4 regions of the Shewanella sp. WE21 genome follow, and region 1 is predicted to be linked to each of the others. Evidence: predicted binding sites of a transcription regulator. Region 1 holds the regulator's gene; each other region holds the start of a gene.

Region 1 (3,548 bases):
TTCGACGTATCTATGTAGTGATCGACCAGTTTTGACATAGGCTCGAGCAGTTTCCCCTCCAGCTTTATCGCTTCTTGCAAAGAGACTCGGCTCTTCGACAAAGGATGCAAACGGCGGGTTTCGCTGTAACGCTTGAGCAGAATTTTATCGCTGGAGTTAAGGAAGAAGCTCGTTAACTCAGTATCTGGTGGTAGGCTAGCGAGTTGTTTCACTAAGACCTTATCCTGCTCAGGCATGTTACGCACGTCGACACTGATGGCGACGAGATCGTTACTGCCTTTGAGTTGCTCAAGCAAACTGCCAATCAATGGCAAGGGAAGGTTATCGACACAATAATAGCCGAGATCTTCGAGTACCCTAAGGGCGACAGATTTGCCTGAGCCTGAGCGGCCCGACACTATGACCAGTTTCATCCAGTGATTACCTGATAGAGTTCCGTTTCATCATGCGTCTTGCGTAATTGCTTTAATATTTGCTTGTCGCTCAGCTTTTCGGCCATGCAAGACAAAGTACTTAAGTGCTGCTGACATTGGTCTGCAGGCACCAGTAGTGCAAATAAAATATCAACAGGTTGCTTATCGATAGCATCAAATGCTATCGGCTCTTCACACTTAATTAGTATGGCAATGGGCTGATCTATATCGGCTAGTCGACCATGTGGAATGGCGATGCCGTTACCTATACCTGTGCTCCCCATCTTTTCGCGCGCCACTAGGCTTTCGAATATCTCTTGAGATGAGAGGGTCGGGTACTGGGCAGCGACTAAGTCGCTGATGAGTTCCAGTACCTTTTTCTTGCTGCCCGGAGTGGCGCAGGTAGTGCACTCCGGCCGCAGTATGGTACAAAGTTCCATTATTAGTGTTTTGTTAACTTCTCTTTGTGTTTAATAACCTGACGGTCAAGCTTGTCAATCAGGGCGTCTATAGCGGCATACATGTCAGCATGCTCTGAAGTAGCAAAAACTTCACCACCTATGAGGTTTATTCTCGCTTCGGCAATCTGTTGCATTTTCTCAACATTGAGCACAACGTGCACATTATTGATCTGTTCGAAATGGCGTTCAAGTTTTGAAAACTTTTCTTCTACATATGCACGTAACGATTCGGTAATTTCGATATGGTGCCCACTTAGGTTTATTTGCATAGAAACGTCCTCCGATATCCACTGTAGGTTATAAACTTTTACGCTGATTAGAAGGTGGAATAAGCATAGCCTCTCGGTACTTCGCAATGGTTCTGCGGGCTACGTTGATCCCTTGTTCTGCCAGAAGTTGTGCCATCTTACTATCGCTTAATGGTTTTTTCTGGTTTTCCGCTGCCACCAGTTTCTTTATAAAGGCTCTGATTGCTGTGGATGAGCACTCACCACCATCGTCAGTACCGACGTGGCTAGAGAAGAAGTATTTTAGTTCAAAAAGTCCCTTAGGGGTATGCATGTATTTTTGAGTTGTGACCCGTGAGATGGTGGACTCATGCATTTCTACCGCTTCGGCAATATCGTTAAGCACCATAGGCTTCATGGCTTCTTCACCGTACTCAAAGAAACCCTGCTGATATTGCACTATGCAATTAGCAACTTTAAGCAAAGTATCGTTACGACTTTCTAAGCTCTTAATAAACCATTTAGCCTCTTGCAGATGGCCGCGAATAAATTGGCTATCGGCTTGGTTTTTGGTACTGCGTGCCATAGAAGCATAATGTTGATTTACATTGATTTTTGGCATGCAGTCAGGATTAAGCTCAACGACCCAGCGGCCATTTTTCTTCGACACAGACACATCTGGGATAACGTATTCGTCATTATTGGGCGTGATCAACAAACCTGGGCGAGGATTGAGGGTTTGGATGAGTGCTATACCATCCCTTAATTCATCTTCTTTTAATTTAGTCTTACGCATCAACAACCTAAAGTCTCGGGCGGCGATCAGATCTAAATGATCTTTGATCAGCATGCGGGCGTTTTCTAGGTTGGGAGTATCAGCGGCGAAATGCGACAGTTGGATCAACAGGCATTCACTTAAATCGCGGGCGGCAACGCCTATGGGATCAAAATGCTGAATACGCTTGAGTACGGCTTCGACTTCGTCAAGCTCAACTTCAGGATTGCCCATGGCTTCGAGAATTTCTTCAGTGCTTTGGGTGAGATAGCCCTGATCGTCGATGGCATCAATAATGGCGGTGGCAATGGCTAAATCGGTTTCAGAAAACGGCGTGAGGTTTTTTTGCCATTCTAAGTGTTCGTACAAACCTTCACTGGTCTCGCCTTGGAAGGGCATATCGTCTTCACGACTGCCGCCGGGGCCTGAGTTTGGGGAGGCGGTAAACACTTCATCCCATGTGGTGTCCATGGGGAGCTCATCGGGCATGGATTCTTTGGTTAGCGACTCTGCCGTGTCTATGGTGGAGCTGTCTTTTTCTGGTGGCAGAGTGCTAGATTCACTGAAATCCGTATCGGATAGCGTTTGGTTTACAGGGGTTTTAGTGGCGTCGAATTGATCCTCTTCCAGCTCGAGAAGGGGATTAGAATCTAATGCTTGCTGGATCTCTTGCTGCAGTTCTAATGACGACAGTTGCAACAGACGTATGGCCTGTTGTAATTGTGGCGTCATGGTTAACTGTTGACCCAGTTTGAGCTGGAGTGACGCTTTCATGTTACCGCTGATCCCTACGTTATTATTGTTGGATGAGGTCGCTTATTATTATCTTGAGTGAAGCCCAATGGCGGTATAAATTGCCTCCATTGGCTTCGCTCGATTAACTATAGCCTGAATTGTTCACCTAAGTACACAGCCCTAACTTGCTGATTGTCTAAGATCTCTGCAGGAGTTCCTTCGGCAATCAGGTTTCCGTGACTCACAATATAAGCATGTTCACATACATCTAATGTCTCGCGGACATTATGGTCTGTGATCAGTACGCCAAGGCCGCGACTTTTGAGTTGTTCGATAATCTTCTTGATGTCGATAACCGAAATAGGATCGACGCCGGCAAACGGTTCATCGAGCAAAATGAACTTAGGATTAGCGGCTAAAGCTCGCGCAATTTCGACGCGACGACGTTCGCCACCCGACAATGACATGCCTTGGCTGTCACGGATGTGGGTGATATGAAACTCTTCGAGCAGATGTTCTAGTTCTTCTTCTCGTTCTTCGTTTTTAAGTTCTTTACGAGTTTGCAGTACTGCCATGATGTTGTCATGAACAGTTAGCTTACGAAAGATACTGGCTTCCTGCGGTAAGTAACCTATGCCTTTGCGGGCACGCAGATGCATAGGATCTGCGGTTAAATCATCATCGTCGATAAAGATATGTCCCTTATCGCTCTTCACTAGCCCGACAACCATGTAAAAAGTCGTGGTTTTACCTGCACCGTTTGGACCGAGTAGGCCAACGACTTGACCGGTTTTTACCGTCAGACTGACGTCTTTAACCACTTGGCGACTCTTGTAACTTTTCGCCAGATTTTGTGCTCTTAAGGTGATTTGGGTCATTTAGAGTCCTGCTTTTTTACAGGTTTATCCGCCGGAGCGTCTGATTTAGCATCATCTTG
Region 2 (3,548 bases), 2.5 Mb from region 1:
AACGCTGATCCCCAGTTGTTCGGCGGTATCCGTTTTATTACCTTGAGTGGTTTCTAGTGCTTGATAAATAGCGATTCTCTCTAAATCATCTAAGCGCATGCCTTGGGGGATAACAACTTGCTCACCACCACATAAACCCACTTCATTCGTCTGAGGTAGCTGTAAATGGCTGGGTAAAATATCCTGATCGGCCAGAATATAGGCTCGCTCAATTGCATGTTTTAATTCGCGCACATTACCAGACCAAGGGTACTTAGCAATCATCTGAATACAGTCTTCAGCTAAGCTCTTATTCTGCTTTTCGGCCACGTTACGATAGGCAAGAAAATGCTGCGCAAGCCCAATAATATCTTCGCCACGTTCCCGTAAGGGCGGAACGCGAATGGGAAACTGAGCCAAACGAAAGTACAAATCTTCTCGAAATAGCCCTGCCTCTATCGCCACTATGGGATCACGGTTAGTCGCTGCCACAATACGTACGTTTGCACGTTGCACTTTGTCACCACCCACAGGACGATACTCGCTATTTTCCAACACTCTGAGTAACTTCACTTGATGATCAATCGGCATTTCGGTGACTTCATCGAGAAACAAAGTCCCGTCTTCAGCCTGTTCAAATACGCCTTTGTGGTCGCGATTCGCCCCCGTAAATGCACCTTTGACATGACCAAACAGCTCACTGTCGACCAATTCTGGGCTTAATGCACCACAGTTAATCGCAATAAAAGGCTCGTTCACCCTAGGGCTGGCAAGATGTATGGTATTAGCAACCAGTTCTTTCCCGACCCCACTTTCCCCAATAATCAGCACATTACTACCTGTCGCAGAGACGCGACGAATTGTGCGATATAGCTTGTGCATAGGAGCTGATGAACCAACAAGCAAACCGTATTGGTCTAGCTCGCTAGCAAAAGGATGCAGTCGATTAGGCGATGATGCTAAATACTGTGCAAAATCAGCAAAAATTTCGCTGATTAGCGGCATATCGTAAGGTTTGCGAAAGTGGTAACCCGCAAAATGAGACATTAACTGATCAAGATTGGGGTTTGGCTGGCCGTCGGAGAGAAAAATAAACTCAATATTTGACATGGCCGCATTATCTAGCAGCACAAGGTAATCTTCACGACTAAGACTGGATAACTCAATAATGGCAACATCGACGTGATTTGCCCCTAGCTGCTCTATCCAAGGCAAGTCATCGACACTGCGTAGCTTATTAAAGTCAGCAGCGCCAGCAAGTTCGATGATTGCTTGCTCGGCGCCAACATCCTGCAAGTGATAAAAAAGTGTCAGTCGAGCCATGCGTATCTACTCCCTGTATGAAAAACTACTGTATGTCAGCCATGAAATTTTAACAACAGCAACGGTAATAGTTGCCGATGTTCTAAGATGATATCTCGATGAACTGAGAATATCAGTCTAAAAATCAGCCTGTTAAAATATCATTAAAAACGAGAACAGAATATGCATGGTAGCTGAACGAAACAAAATCAGTTTACCCAAGCAGTTAAACAATCTATGTCGAACACTGGCATTAGGAGGCCCATAATGAAGTCTAATGTTGTGCAACATCAGACTGATATCCGCGCCGATATCATGTTGATCGATGAAATCATCAAGCTGAATCAGGAAGGACTCACATTTTACAACCAAGCGAGGAGGTATGTCGAAGACTATAATCTTAAGCGTGTTTTTTCCGCCAAAGCTAACATCCACCAACGAATGTTAACTCGGTTTGAACAGCTGAGACGTTTGGCTGACGAGCCAATTAATGGCCTAAGTCACACCGTGCCCGTCACTTATACTCAAGCAACAGAATTGCTGCAACAGTGCCAAATTTCGCAGGCTATGATCGCCCTTGTCGATATAGAGCAGCAAGTGCTAATCCAAATAAAACAAGCAGTAAGGCAAGCGCATCAGCCACAACTTGCAAACCAACTTGCAGAAGGCGCCGCTTGGCTGCAAATGAGTTACGACGGTACGGGATCGCTCAATCACCATTAATTCCCTGTCGCTAAGTGAGCCATATTTAACCGACTCCCCTCCACTTTTATTACAGCCATAATACCGCACTGATGAGTGCGGTTTTTTATGCTCGAATGATGGCTCAGCATGCCAGAAAAAATTACATTTTGTCGGTAAAAAAGACCGACCTAAAGGAAAATGCCAAGGTATAAAAACGCCAGATAAAACAATTTAAACATTAAAAATCATTACCTTAAAAACATTGGCACGATTGGCGCATTATCTAGCTTCGAGAAAACAACGGAGGATATGATTATGAAAACTACAACAGCATCAGTACTAGTGGCTTTACTTGTCGGTTCAATCAGTTTAAATGTGGCCGCCGCCCAAGATTGGAAAGGCGGAACCAAGGATGCGTGGATCGATGGAAAAGCAGAAACCACTTTACTGCTCAACACGAATCTCAATTCCTTCGACATCATTACAGATGTCAAAGATGGTAAAGTGACGTTAACAGGTAAAGTGGAAAGCAGTGTGGATAAAGCCCTCGCCACAGAGCTCATCAAGAGCTTAGATGGGGTGAAAGATGTCGATAACCAACTCACTGTGATGAATGAAAAAGAAGGCACCAGTGAAGTTGTTGCCACCTTAACTGACTCTAAAGTTGCCACAGTCATCAAAACGCGTTTACTGTTTTCAACTGACGTATCCGGTACCCAAATTAATGTGGATGTTGCCAATGGCATAGTCACATTGAAAGGTGAAGTTGCCAGCGATGCCGAACGTCAGTTAGCACTGAAAATTGCCGAAAATACCGACGATGTGAAAAAGGTCGTTGATAAAATTAAAGTTGTTAAAAAAGTGTCTTAACTCTCGCGACAACGGCATTTTTTAAATTAAACGTATTTTAAGTAACAGCACACCGATCTAGACTCAAGGTTCGATAGTGCTTTATGAAAAAAGAATCAAAAAAACCAGCCTCAGCTGGTTTTTTTATGTCCATTTTCAGACCCAATCGAAAAGACTTACTCGCTTAAATTAAGAAGGGTGAATTCAGATGACTCGAATGATCATAAAGGAGAAGAGTTACAGAAAACTGAGCTAAAACACAAGTGTTATTCAAGCTTCAAAGCCAAACTAAGCTTCAAAGTCAAACTAAGCTTCAAAGCCAAACTGGAATGCATAAAAATGTTGGCCATTCTCAATATTGATGGTCATAGTGCCAGTTAACCCCTGCAACTCCCCGCCCCAGAATGGGGTATCACTTCTAAGATCAGACGATTTTGTCCATCGGTCATAATGCCAAAATGTTGTAATACAAAACTGCCCTGCTTACCGCACAAATTACCAACCACTTGTTCAATGGCCACATAGCCAGCTGAGCCCTTGACTGACGTCATAGCACTGAGCATTTCCCCCTTGCTGCGACCCTCAAGCTCACCATAAAAGGTTTTATCTAAGCCCATACGCCCTAGGGTCACACCACCAATACCAGTAGCATAGGGGCAATCTGGAGTGAGCTTAACATCAAATTTCCCAGTGATTTTGCTAACTTGCATGACACTCTCCTTGTCGAAATCTTA
Region 3 (3,548 bases), 810 kb from region 1:
TTCATGATACGACTCCTTAGAAGGGCCACCAGTCGCTCATAAAGAACTGGCTTAACCAGCCCACTTTTTGAGCATCTGCGAAAGTGCCTGTGCCACTGTATTGGATACGGGCATTAGCCATTCGCGTTGAATCGACAGTGTTATCGGGTTTAATGTCCTGCGAGCGAACGAGACCAGTGACACGAATAAACTCATCACCGTTATTAATTGAAATCCATTTTTCACCACGGATCACTAAACTGCCGTTGTTCAGTACTTGCATCACGTTTGCCGAGATGCTGCCATCTAGACTATTGCTCTGATCCGCATCCGATTCACGCTTAGTGTTCATGCTATCTTTGTAACGCAAATCAATTGGCACTCCGCCAATGGACACATTACTACCACCAGCAAAGATGGGATCTAAGCTCATGTCTGAACCTTTTTTGATCTGATTGCCTGCACTCTTCTTCGCCTGAGTCGATTCCTTCAATACGATAGTGATAATGTCACCGACTTTGTGGGCGCGTATATCCGAATACAAGCTAGATGCTTGGCTGTCTTGATAAATAGAGCCAGTTGCGGCAATTTTTGTCGGCGGCGCCTCTGGGTATACCGGCGCGTAAAAGGGATCATCCGCAAGGGGTTTCTTTTGCGTCGAGCTACAGGCTGCAAGTAATAACGCGACGGCCAACACAAGATATCTAGCCATGATGTTTGCCTCTATAAATTCTGAGTCACATAAGACAGCATCTGATCTACCGCTGAAATCACTTTAGAGTTCATCTCGTAAATGCGCTGACTTTCGATAAGGTTCACCAGTTCCTCGGTCACGTTAACGTTAGAGGTTTCTAAGGCGCCTTGACGAATAGCACCCATGCCATCTAACGAAGCGGTCCCTTGAATGGGCGTACCACTCGCACCGGTTTCCGTATATAAGTTTTGTCCCATAGGATCTAGACCCGATGGATTAATAAAATCCGTCATAGTCAACTGACCCACGACTTGGTTCTCAGCGGTACCCGGCGTTTTTACTGAAACTTCACCCTCCGCTGAAACGGTAATACTGGTCGCATTATCAGGAATAGTGATCGCGGGTTGTAGCAAATAGCCAGAACCTGGCGTCACAATCTGACCCGTATCGTCTAAGGTAAACTGACCATTTCGAGTATAAGCAGTGGTTCCATCAGGGAGCTGGATTTCAAAAAATCCAGGACCTTCAATCATGAGATCCAGTGAGTTATCCGTCGTCAGCATGTTACCCTGAGTAAACATTTTTTGAGTGGCGACGACTTTCGTACCCGCACCTATGTTTAATCCGTTGGGTAGCTTAGTGTTAGATGCACTAACACCACCCGCTTGGTTAACTGTTTGATAGAGTAAATCTTCAAATACTGCGCGGCTTTTTTTGTAGCCCACAGTGCTAGCGTTCGCTACGTTGTTTGAAATCACTGAAATATCAGTTTGCTGTGCGTCTAAGCCAGTTTTACTAATCCATAACGCCGGATGCATAATCTATCTCCTAACTAATACGCATTAATGAAGATGAAGCGCGATCATTCTCTTCCGCGGTTTTCATCATCTTGACTTGCAATTCAAACTGCCGCTGAAGATCAATCAAAGACACCATTTCATCAACAGGGTTAACGTTACTGCCCTCTACGGCGCCACTTTCAACTGCGACGAAAGGGTCAGCTGGTGCTGGTTCACCTGACATTTGTCGAAATAATCCATCTTCACCACGCATCATCTGCGCATTGCCGGGATTGACTAACTTCAATCTCGCCACTTCTTCTATCACTTCAGCAGTCGCCCCCTGAGGGCGAACTGACACTATGCCATCCTGTGAAATTGACACTTTATCAATAGGTAATGGCAGCACTATCGGGCCAGCATCCCCCATCACGGGATTGCCTCTGTCGTTATACAACATGCCCGTCGCATCGAAACTGAGACTACCTGAACGGGTATAAGCTTCACTGCCATCTTTCGCCTGAACGGCAAACCAGCCATCGCCTTTAATGGCAACATCGAGATCCCGTCCAGTGGTTTTTATCGGACCAGAGCGAAAATTAGCTGACGGAGATTCTGTCATCGCAAACACCCTTGAAGGCAACCCTTCACCGAAGGCTTGCATCGATCTGGCCTGCGCCATATCTGATTTAAAACCATCGGTATTAGCATTGGCTAAGTTGTTCGCACGGAGTGCCAGCTCATTCATATTTTGCTTAGCGCCACTCATGGCGACATAAAGGAATTTGTCCACAGACTGCTCCGTCAAATTTTCTACATGACAATATCAAAGCAAGCATCATGCCAACAAAAAATAACGTTTAATTTACTGATAGAATTGAAAAATATGAAAATGAAGTGATTTGACGGCAGGATAAAGGCTAAGTGTTGCCACTGGCGGCAACACTTAGTTAAATAAAGTAATGATTAGCGGATTTGTAATACGGTTTGTTGCAGCGTGTTATTCACTTCAAGGGTACGAGAGTTCGCTTGGAAGTTACGCTGTGCCGAAATTAAATCGACCAGTTCAGTCGTCAAATCAATGTTCGATTGCTCTAACGCCGATGAACTGATGCTACCAAAAGTTCCACTATTTGCCTCACCCGCTAACGCTGGACCAGAGTTCAAACTAGCCTTCCACGACGTATTACCCACTTGCGTTAAACCTTGTTCGTTAGCAAAACGAACTAAAGCAACCCGTGCTAAAGGCACGGTTGAACCATTAGAATAACTCGCGGTCACTAAACCATCTTCGCCGATTTCAACGTTAGTTAAGCGACCTACAGTCGTACCATCTTGCGTCAACTCAGTTGCACCAAAAGGAGCCGCATATTGCGTTGGGGCATTAAACTTCACAGTCAAATCTTGAGTACCATCGGCACCAGCCCCTAAAACACCCGCACCACTGACGCCCAAAGCCTCAGTCTTGACTATAGCAGGATCACTACCAGTGTAGACACCAACAGAATTAAACTTGAGGACAGAGCCTTTCCAACCACCAGCAGTTTGAGCTGTGCCCGTTGCATCAGGTGTACCATCGCCAGTGGTATCTGTTTGATAAGTACCAGCAGGACCGGCTAGATCGACTTGTTTTCCATCAACAGCATAGTAAGCTACCCAATTGTTCTCACCATTGTACGAACCATCTTTGGGCTTAACAAAATAAGTGGTCATAATATGTGGCTCACCGAGTGAGTCATAAATTGTCATTGATGTAACGTTATTGTAGGTTTTTGCATCTAGAGGATCGAATGCCGCGGGGTCGAGTGCACTTTCCTTAGCATTTAAGTTCATTTGTAAAGTAACATTCTCAGTCTTTACAGGGCTACCTGCAGTGTCTGGTATTTGTACCGGCTTAGCCGTCGTTAAACTCACTGATGTCGAGTTCCCATCTTTATCCACTGGGAAAGTTTGCAAATAATTACCAGCAGAATCAACCATGTAATTATTTTTATCGACCTTAAATGCTCCAGCACGGGTAAACGAGTGGTCTAATGTACCCAGTTCAGAGGCAGTAACGAAAAAGCCACCCCCTTTAATCGCCATATCAAGGGAGT
Region 4 (3,548 bases), 380 kb from region 1:
ATCGCTTCACCTGGGTGGATCTTGTTTTGGATACCGTCAAGACCCGCCATTAGCAGCGCTGCGAAACCTAAGTATGGGTTTGCATGTGGATCAGGGAAACGTGCTTCGATACGACGGCCTTTAGGGCTTGGTACCACTGGAATACGGATTGATGCAGAGCGGTTACGGGCAGAGTAGGCCAACATAACAGGTGCTTCAAAGTGTGGCACTAAACGCTTGTAAGAGTTAGTGCTTGGGTTAGTGAAAGCGTTCAGCGCGCGAGCGTGCTTGATGATACCACCTATGTAGTACAGCGCCGTTTCACTTAAACCTGCGTATTTGTCGCCAGCGAACAAGTTAACACCGTCTTTCGCCAGAGATTGGTGAACGTGCATGCCGCTACCGTTGTCACCAACGATGGGTTTAGGCATGAAAGTCGCCGTCTTACCGTAAGCGTGTGCCATGTTGTGCACTACGTACTTCAGAATTTGGATTTCATCCGCTTTCTTAGTCAAGGTGTTGAAGCGAGTGGCGATTTCGTTTTGACCTGCAGTCGCCACTTCGTGGTGATGCGCTTCAACCACTTGGCCCATTTCTTCGAGCACTAAACACATAGCGCTACGTAGGTCTTGTGATGAATCAACCGGTGCAACTGGGAAGTAACCGCCTTTAACAAATGGACGGTGACCTGTGTTGCCGCCTTCGTAGCTAGTGCTTGAGTTCCAAGCCGCTTCTTTAGCGTCGATCTTAACGAAACAACCTGACATGTCAGTACCGAAACGGACATCGTCAAATAGGAAGAATTCTGGTTCTGGTCCAATCAATACAGTATCAGCGATACCAGTAGAGATCAGGTAAGCTTCTGCTTTTTTAGCAATTGAGCGTGGGTCACGGTCGTAACCTGTCATTGTACCGGGTTCAAGAATGTCACAACGGATCAGCGCTGTGGTTTCTTCGGTGAAAGGATCCAGTACAAATGTCGTTGGATCTGGCATCAATACCATGTCTGATTCGTTAATGCCTTTCCAACCTGCGATAGAAGAACCGTCAAACATTTTGCCGTCTTCGAAGAAATCAGCATCTACCTGATGAGAAGGAATAGATACGTGCTGCTCTTTACCTTTAGTGTCGGTAAAACGTAAATCAACGAACTTAACTTCTAATTCTTCAAGTTGCTTTAAAACTGATTCAACTGACATTCTCAAGCCTCCGGTAGGGTAAAGGGATGCCCCTTCTATAATCTTTTAACTCAAGTGATTTATCTTGAGCCAAACTTACGAGCTATAAAGCGATATCCATGCCAATAATTTAACTTACTGATTAACATGATTTAAAATCTTTGTTGCACTTAATTGGATTCGCGTGTGCACCATAATAGTGCTTTTGTCTGTGGCATTTTGGTGCATTACTCCATTTTGGTGCGCACTGAATTGATTCATGCAAACCTTAAGCTGGGATGCACAGCGATAACATGCACCGCTTATATGGCACTGAGATGGCAATGACACTTTGGCTTTCACTATCTCAGTAAGTACTGCCTCTGTGAAGCTCGCACATACTTTTAGCACAGAACGGGACTATTTATCACCGCATAACCGCCGCATAATTGTCATAAAACCACGCTAGTCTGTCCAACTATGCCACGCATTATCAATCCAATAGTGGTTTATTATCATATTATTAGGAAAGAGTTCGTTCTCATGTGCGAAATGTCTTTGCTGTTCACAGACCAAGTGAAATCAGTGATGCGTAAAAAGGTATCCCGTGACAATGAAGTGAGTCTTAATGTCATCGGGTGTAAACGCCAACATGAACGTTAGATTAAGTGTGCCGCAGAATTTATTGCAGTGTGTTCACGTGGTAATTTCTCTGTACCTAAGTCGATTTTGCTGATGCTTAAATCGACATTAGCAGTGCTAACATTGAATACGAAAAATAGCAAATTCAGCTGCTTAACTCAGATTTTTCCTATGAATATGGCAATTAAACAGAGCGTTAACTCTGGCTACAGAGGATTTCACTCAGTGGATGATTGACGGAAATTACCCAAGGATTGGCGGATTGTTTTATAAGTGTTCAAAAATAATCCTGTGCGCCAAGGCCGCTCTGGAGTAGAATGGCACGCTTTTTATTGTGGTAGATCGAGCTCGATCACCATAACGAATTACTGAAATATCCCTATTTTTGTTTGATGGTAAGAGGTTTATCCGTGCTAGAGAATTTACGTAACATCGCCATTATTGCACACGTTGACCATGGCAAAACGACCCTGGTAGACAAGTTGCTGTCACAGTCAGGCACCCTTGCAACCCGAGGAGAAGCCACTGAGCGGGTGATGGACTCCAACGATCTTGAAAAGGAACGTGGGATCACGATTCTGGCAAAGAATACTGCCATCAAGTGGAACGACTACCGTATTAACATCGTTGATACCCCAGGCCACGCCGATTTCGGTGGTGAGGTTGAGCGTGTTCTGTCTATGGTTGACTCAGTATTATTGCTGGTTGATGCTGTTGACGGTCCAATGCCACAAACTCGCTTCGTAACCAAGAAAGCGTTTGCTCAAGGCTTAAAGCCAATCGTTGTTATCAACAAAATTGACCGTCCAGGTGCACGCCCAGATTGGGTTATTGACCAAGTATTCGACCTGTTCGATAACTTAGGTGCAACTGACGAGCAGTTAGATTTCCCGATCGTTTACGCTTCTGCGTTAAACGGTTTTGCAACTTTAGATCCGGATGTAGCGAGCGATGATATGACGCCGCTGTTCCAAACTATCGTTGAAAAAGTATCTTTCCCAGATGCTGACGCCGAAGGCGCGTTCCAGATGCAAATTTCGCAAATCGACTATAACTCATACGTGGGTGTTATCGGTATCGGCCGCATCAAGCGTGGTAGCGTGAAAACGAACCAACAAGTGACTATTATTGGCGCTGATGGCAAAACTCGTAACGGTAAAATGGGCCAAGTATTAGGTTACATGGGTCTAGACCGTACTGAAGTTGAAATTGCTAACGCTGGCGACATCGTTGCTATCACTGGTTTAGGCGAGCTGAAAATTTCTGACACTATCTGTGCCGTTGGTGCAGTAGAAGCTATGCCACCTTTGACTGTTGATGAACCTACTCTGACCATGACTTTCCAAGTTAATACTTCACCTTTTGCAGGTAAAGAAGGTAAGTATGTGACTTCACGTAACATTCTGGAGCGTCTGCAAACAGAATTAGTCCACAACGTGGCACTGCGTGTTGAAGAAACAGAAAGTCCAGATCGCTTCCGTGTATCTGGTCGTGGTGAATTGCATTTATCAATCTTGATTGAAAACATGCGTCGTGAAGGTTACGAGTTAGCCGTATCACGTCCAGAAGTTATTCTGAAAACTATCGACGGTGAACTGTGTGAACCATTTGAAACGTTGACTGTTGACGTTGAAGAAGAAGATCAAGGCACAGTAATCGAGAAATTAGGTACCCGTAAAGCTGAAATGAAAGACATGCAGCTTGATGGTAAAGGTCGTGTACGTATCGACTTCATCATCCCAAGCCGTGGTTTAATCGGTTTCCAAACTG

The links. Region 1 encodes sigma-54, which starts transcription at its own class of promoters, with help from an activator protein. Its sites were predicted from a motif close to GTTGGCACGNNNNTNGNNT; they were not measured.
Region 2: a site for sigma-54 is predicted at 2,227-2,245, ahead of CKQ84_RS00695 (BON domain-containing protein). Genes of this name have one in related genera too.
Region 3: a site for sigma-54 is predicted at 2,282-2,300, ahead of flgF (flagellar basal-body rod protein FlgF). Genes of this name have one in related genera too.
Region 4: a site for sigma-54 is predicted at 1,266-1,284, ahead of glnA (glutamate--ammonia ligase). Genes of this name have one in related genera too.

The regions. Positions count from the first base shown of each region.
Region 1 is NZ_CP023019.1:2,670,928-2,674,475, forward strand. Features, by position in the region: gene rapZ (RNase adapter RapZ) at 1-413, opposite strand, end outside; gene ptsN (PTS IIA-like nitrogen regulatory protein PtsN) at 410-853, opposite strand; gene hpf (ribosome hibernation promoting factor) at 856-1,143, opposite strand; gene CKQ84_RS11600 (RNA polymerase factor sigma-54) at 1,172-2,650, opposite strand; gene lptB (LPS export ABC transporter ATP-binding protein) at 2,758-3,489, opposite strand; gene lptA (lipopolysaccharide transport periplasmic protein LptA) at 3,486-3,548, opposite strand, start outside.
Region 2 is NZ_CP023019.1:166,128-169,675, forward strand. Features, by position in the region: gene CKQ84_RS00685 (sigma-54-dependent Fis family transcriptional regulator) at 1-1,302, opposite strand, end outside; gene CKQ84_RS00690 (glutamyl-tRNA reductase) at 1,549-2,004, shown strand; gene CKQ84_RS00695 (BON domain-containing protein) at 2,281-2,835, shown strand; partial or broken gene CKQ84_RS00700 (DUF3224 domain-containing protein) at 3,121-3,524, opposite strand.
Region 3 is NZ_CP023019.1:3,477,891-3,481,438, reverse strand. Features, by position in the region: gene CKQ84_RS15375 (flagellar basal body P-ring protein FlgI) at 1-5, opposite strand, end outside; gene flgH (flagellar basal body L-ring protein FlgH) at 17-691, opposite strand; gene flgG (flagellar basal-body rod protein FlgG) at 703-1,491, opposite strand; gene flgF (flagellar basal-body rod protein FlgF) at 1,502-2,245, opposite strand; gene flgE (flagellar hook protein FlgE) at 2,419-3,548, opposite strand, start outside.
Region 4 is NZ_CP023019.1:2,295,451-2,298,998, forward strand. Features, by position in the region: gene glnA (glutamate--ammonia ligase) at 1-1,178, opposite strand, end outside; gene typA (translational GTPase TypA) at 2,189-3,548, shown strand, end outside.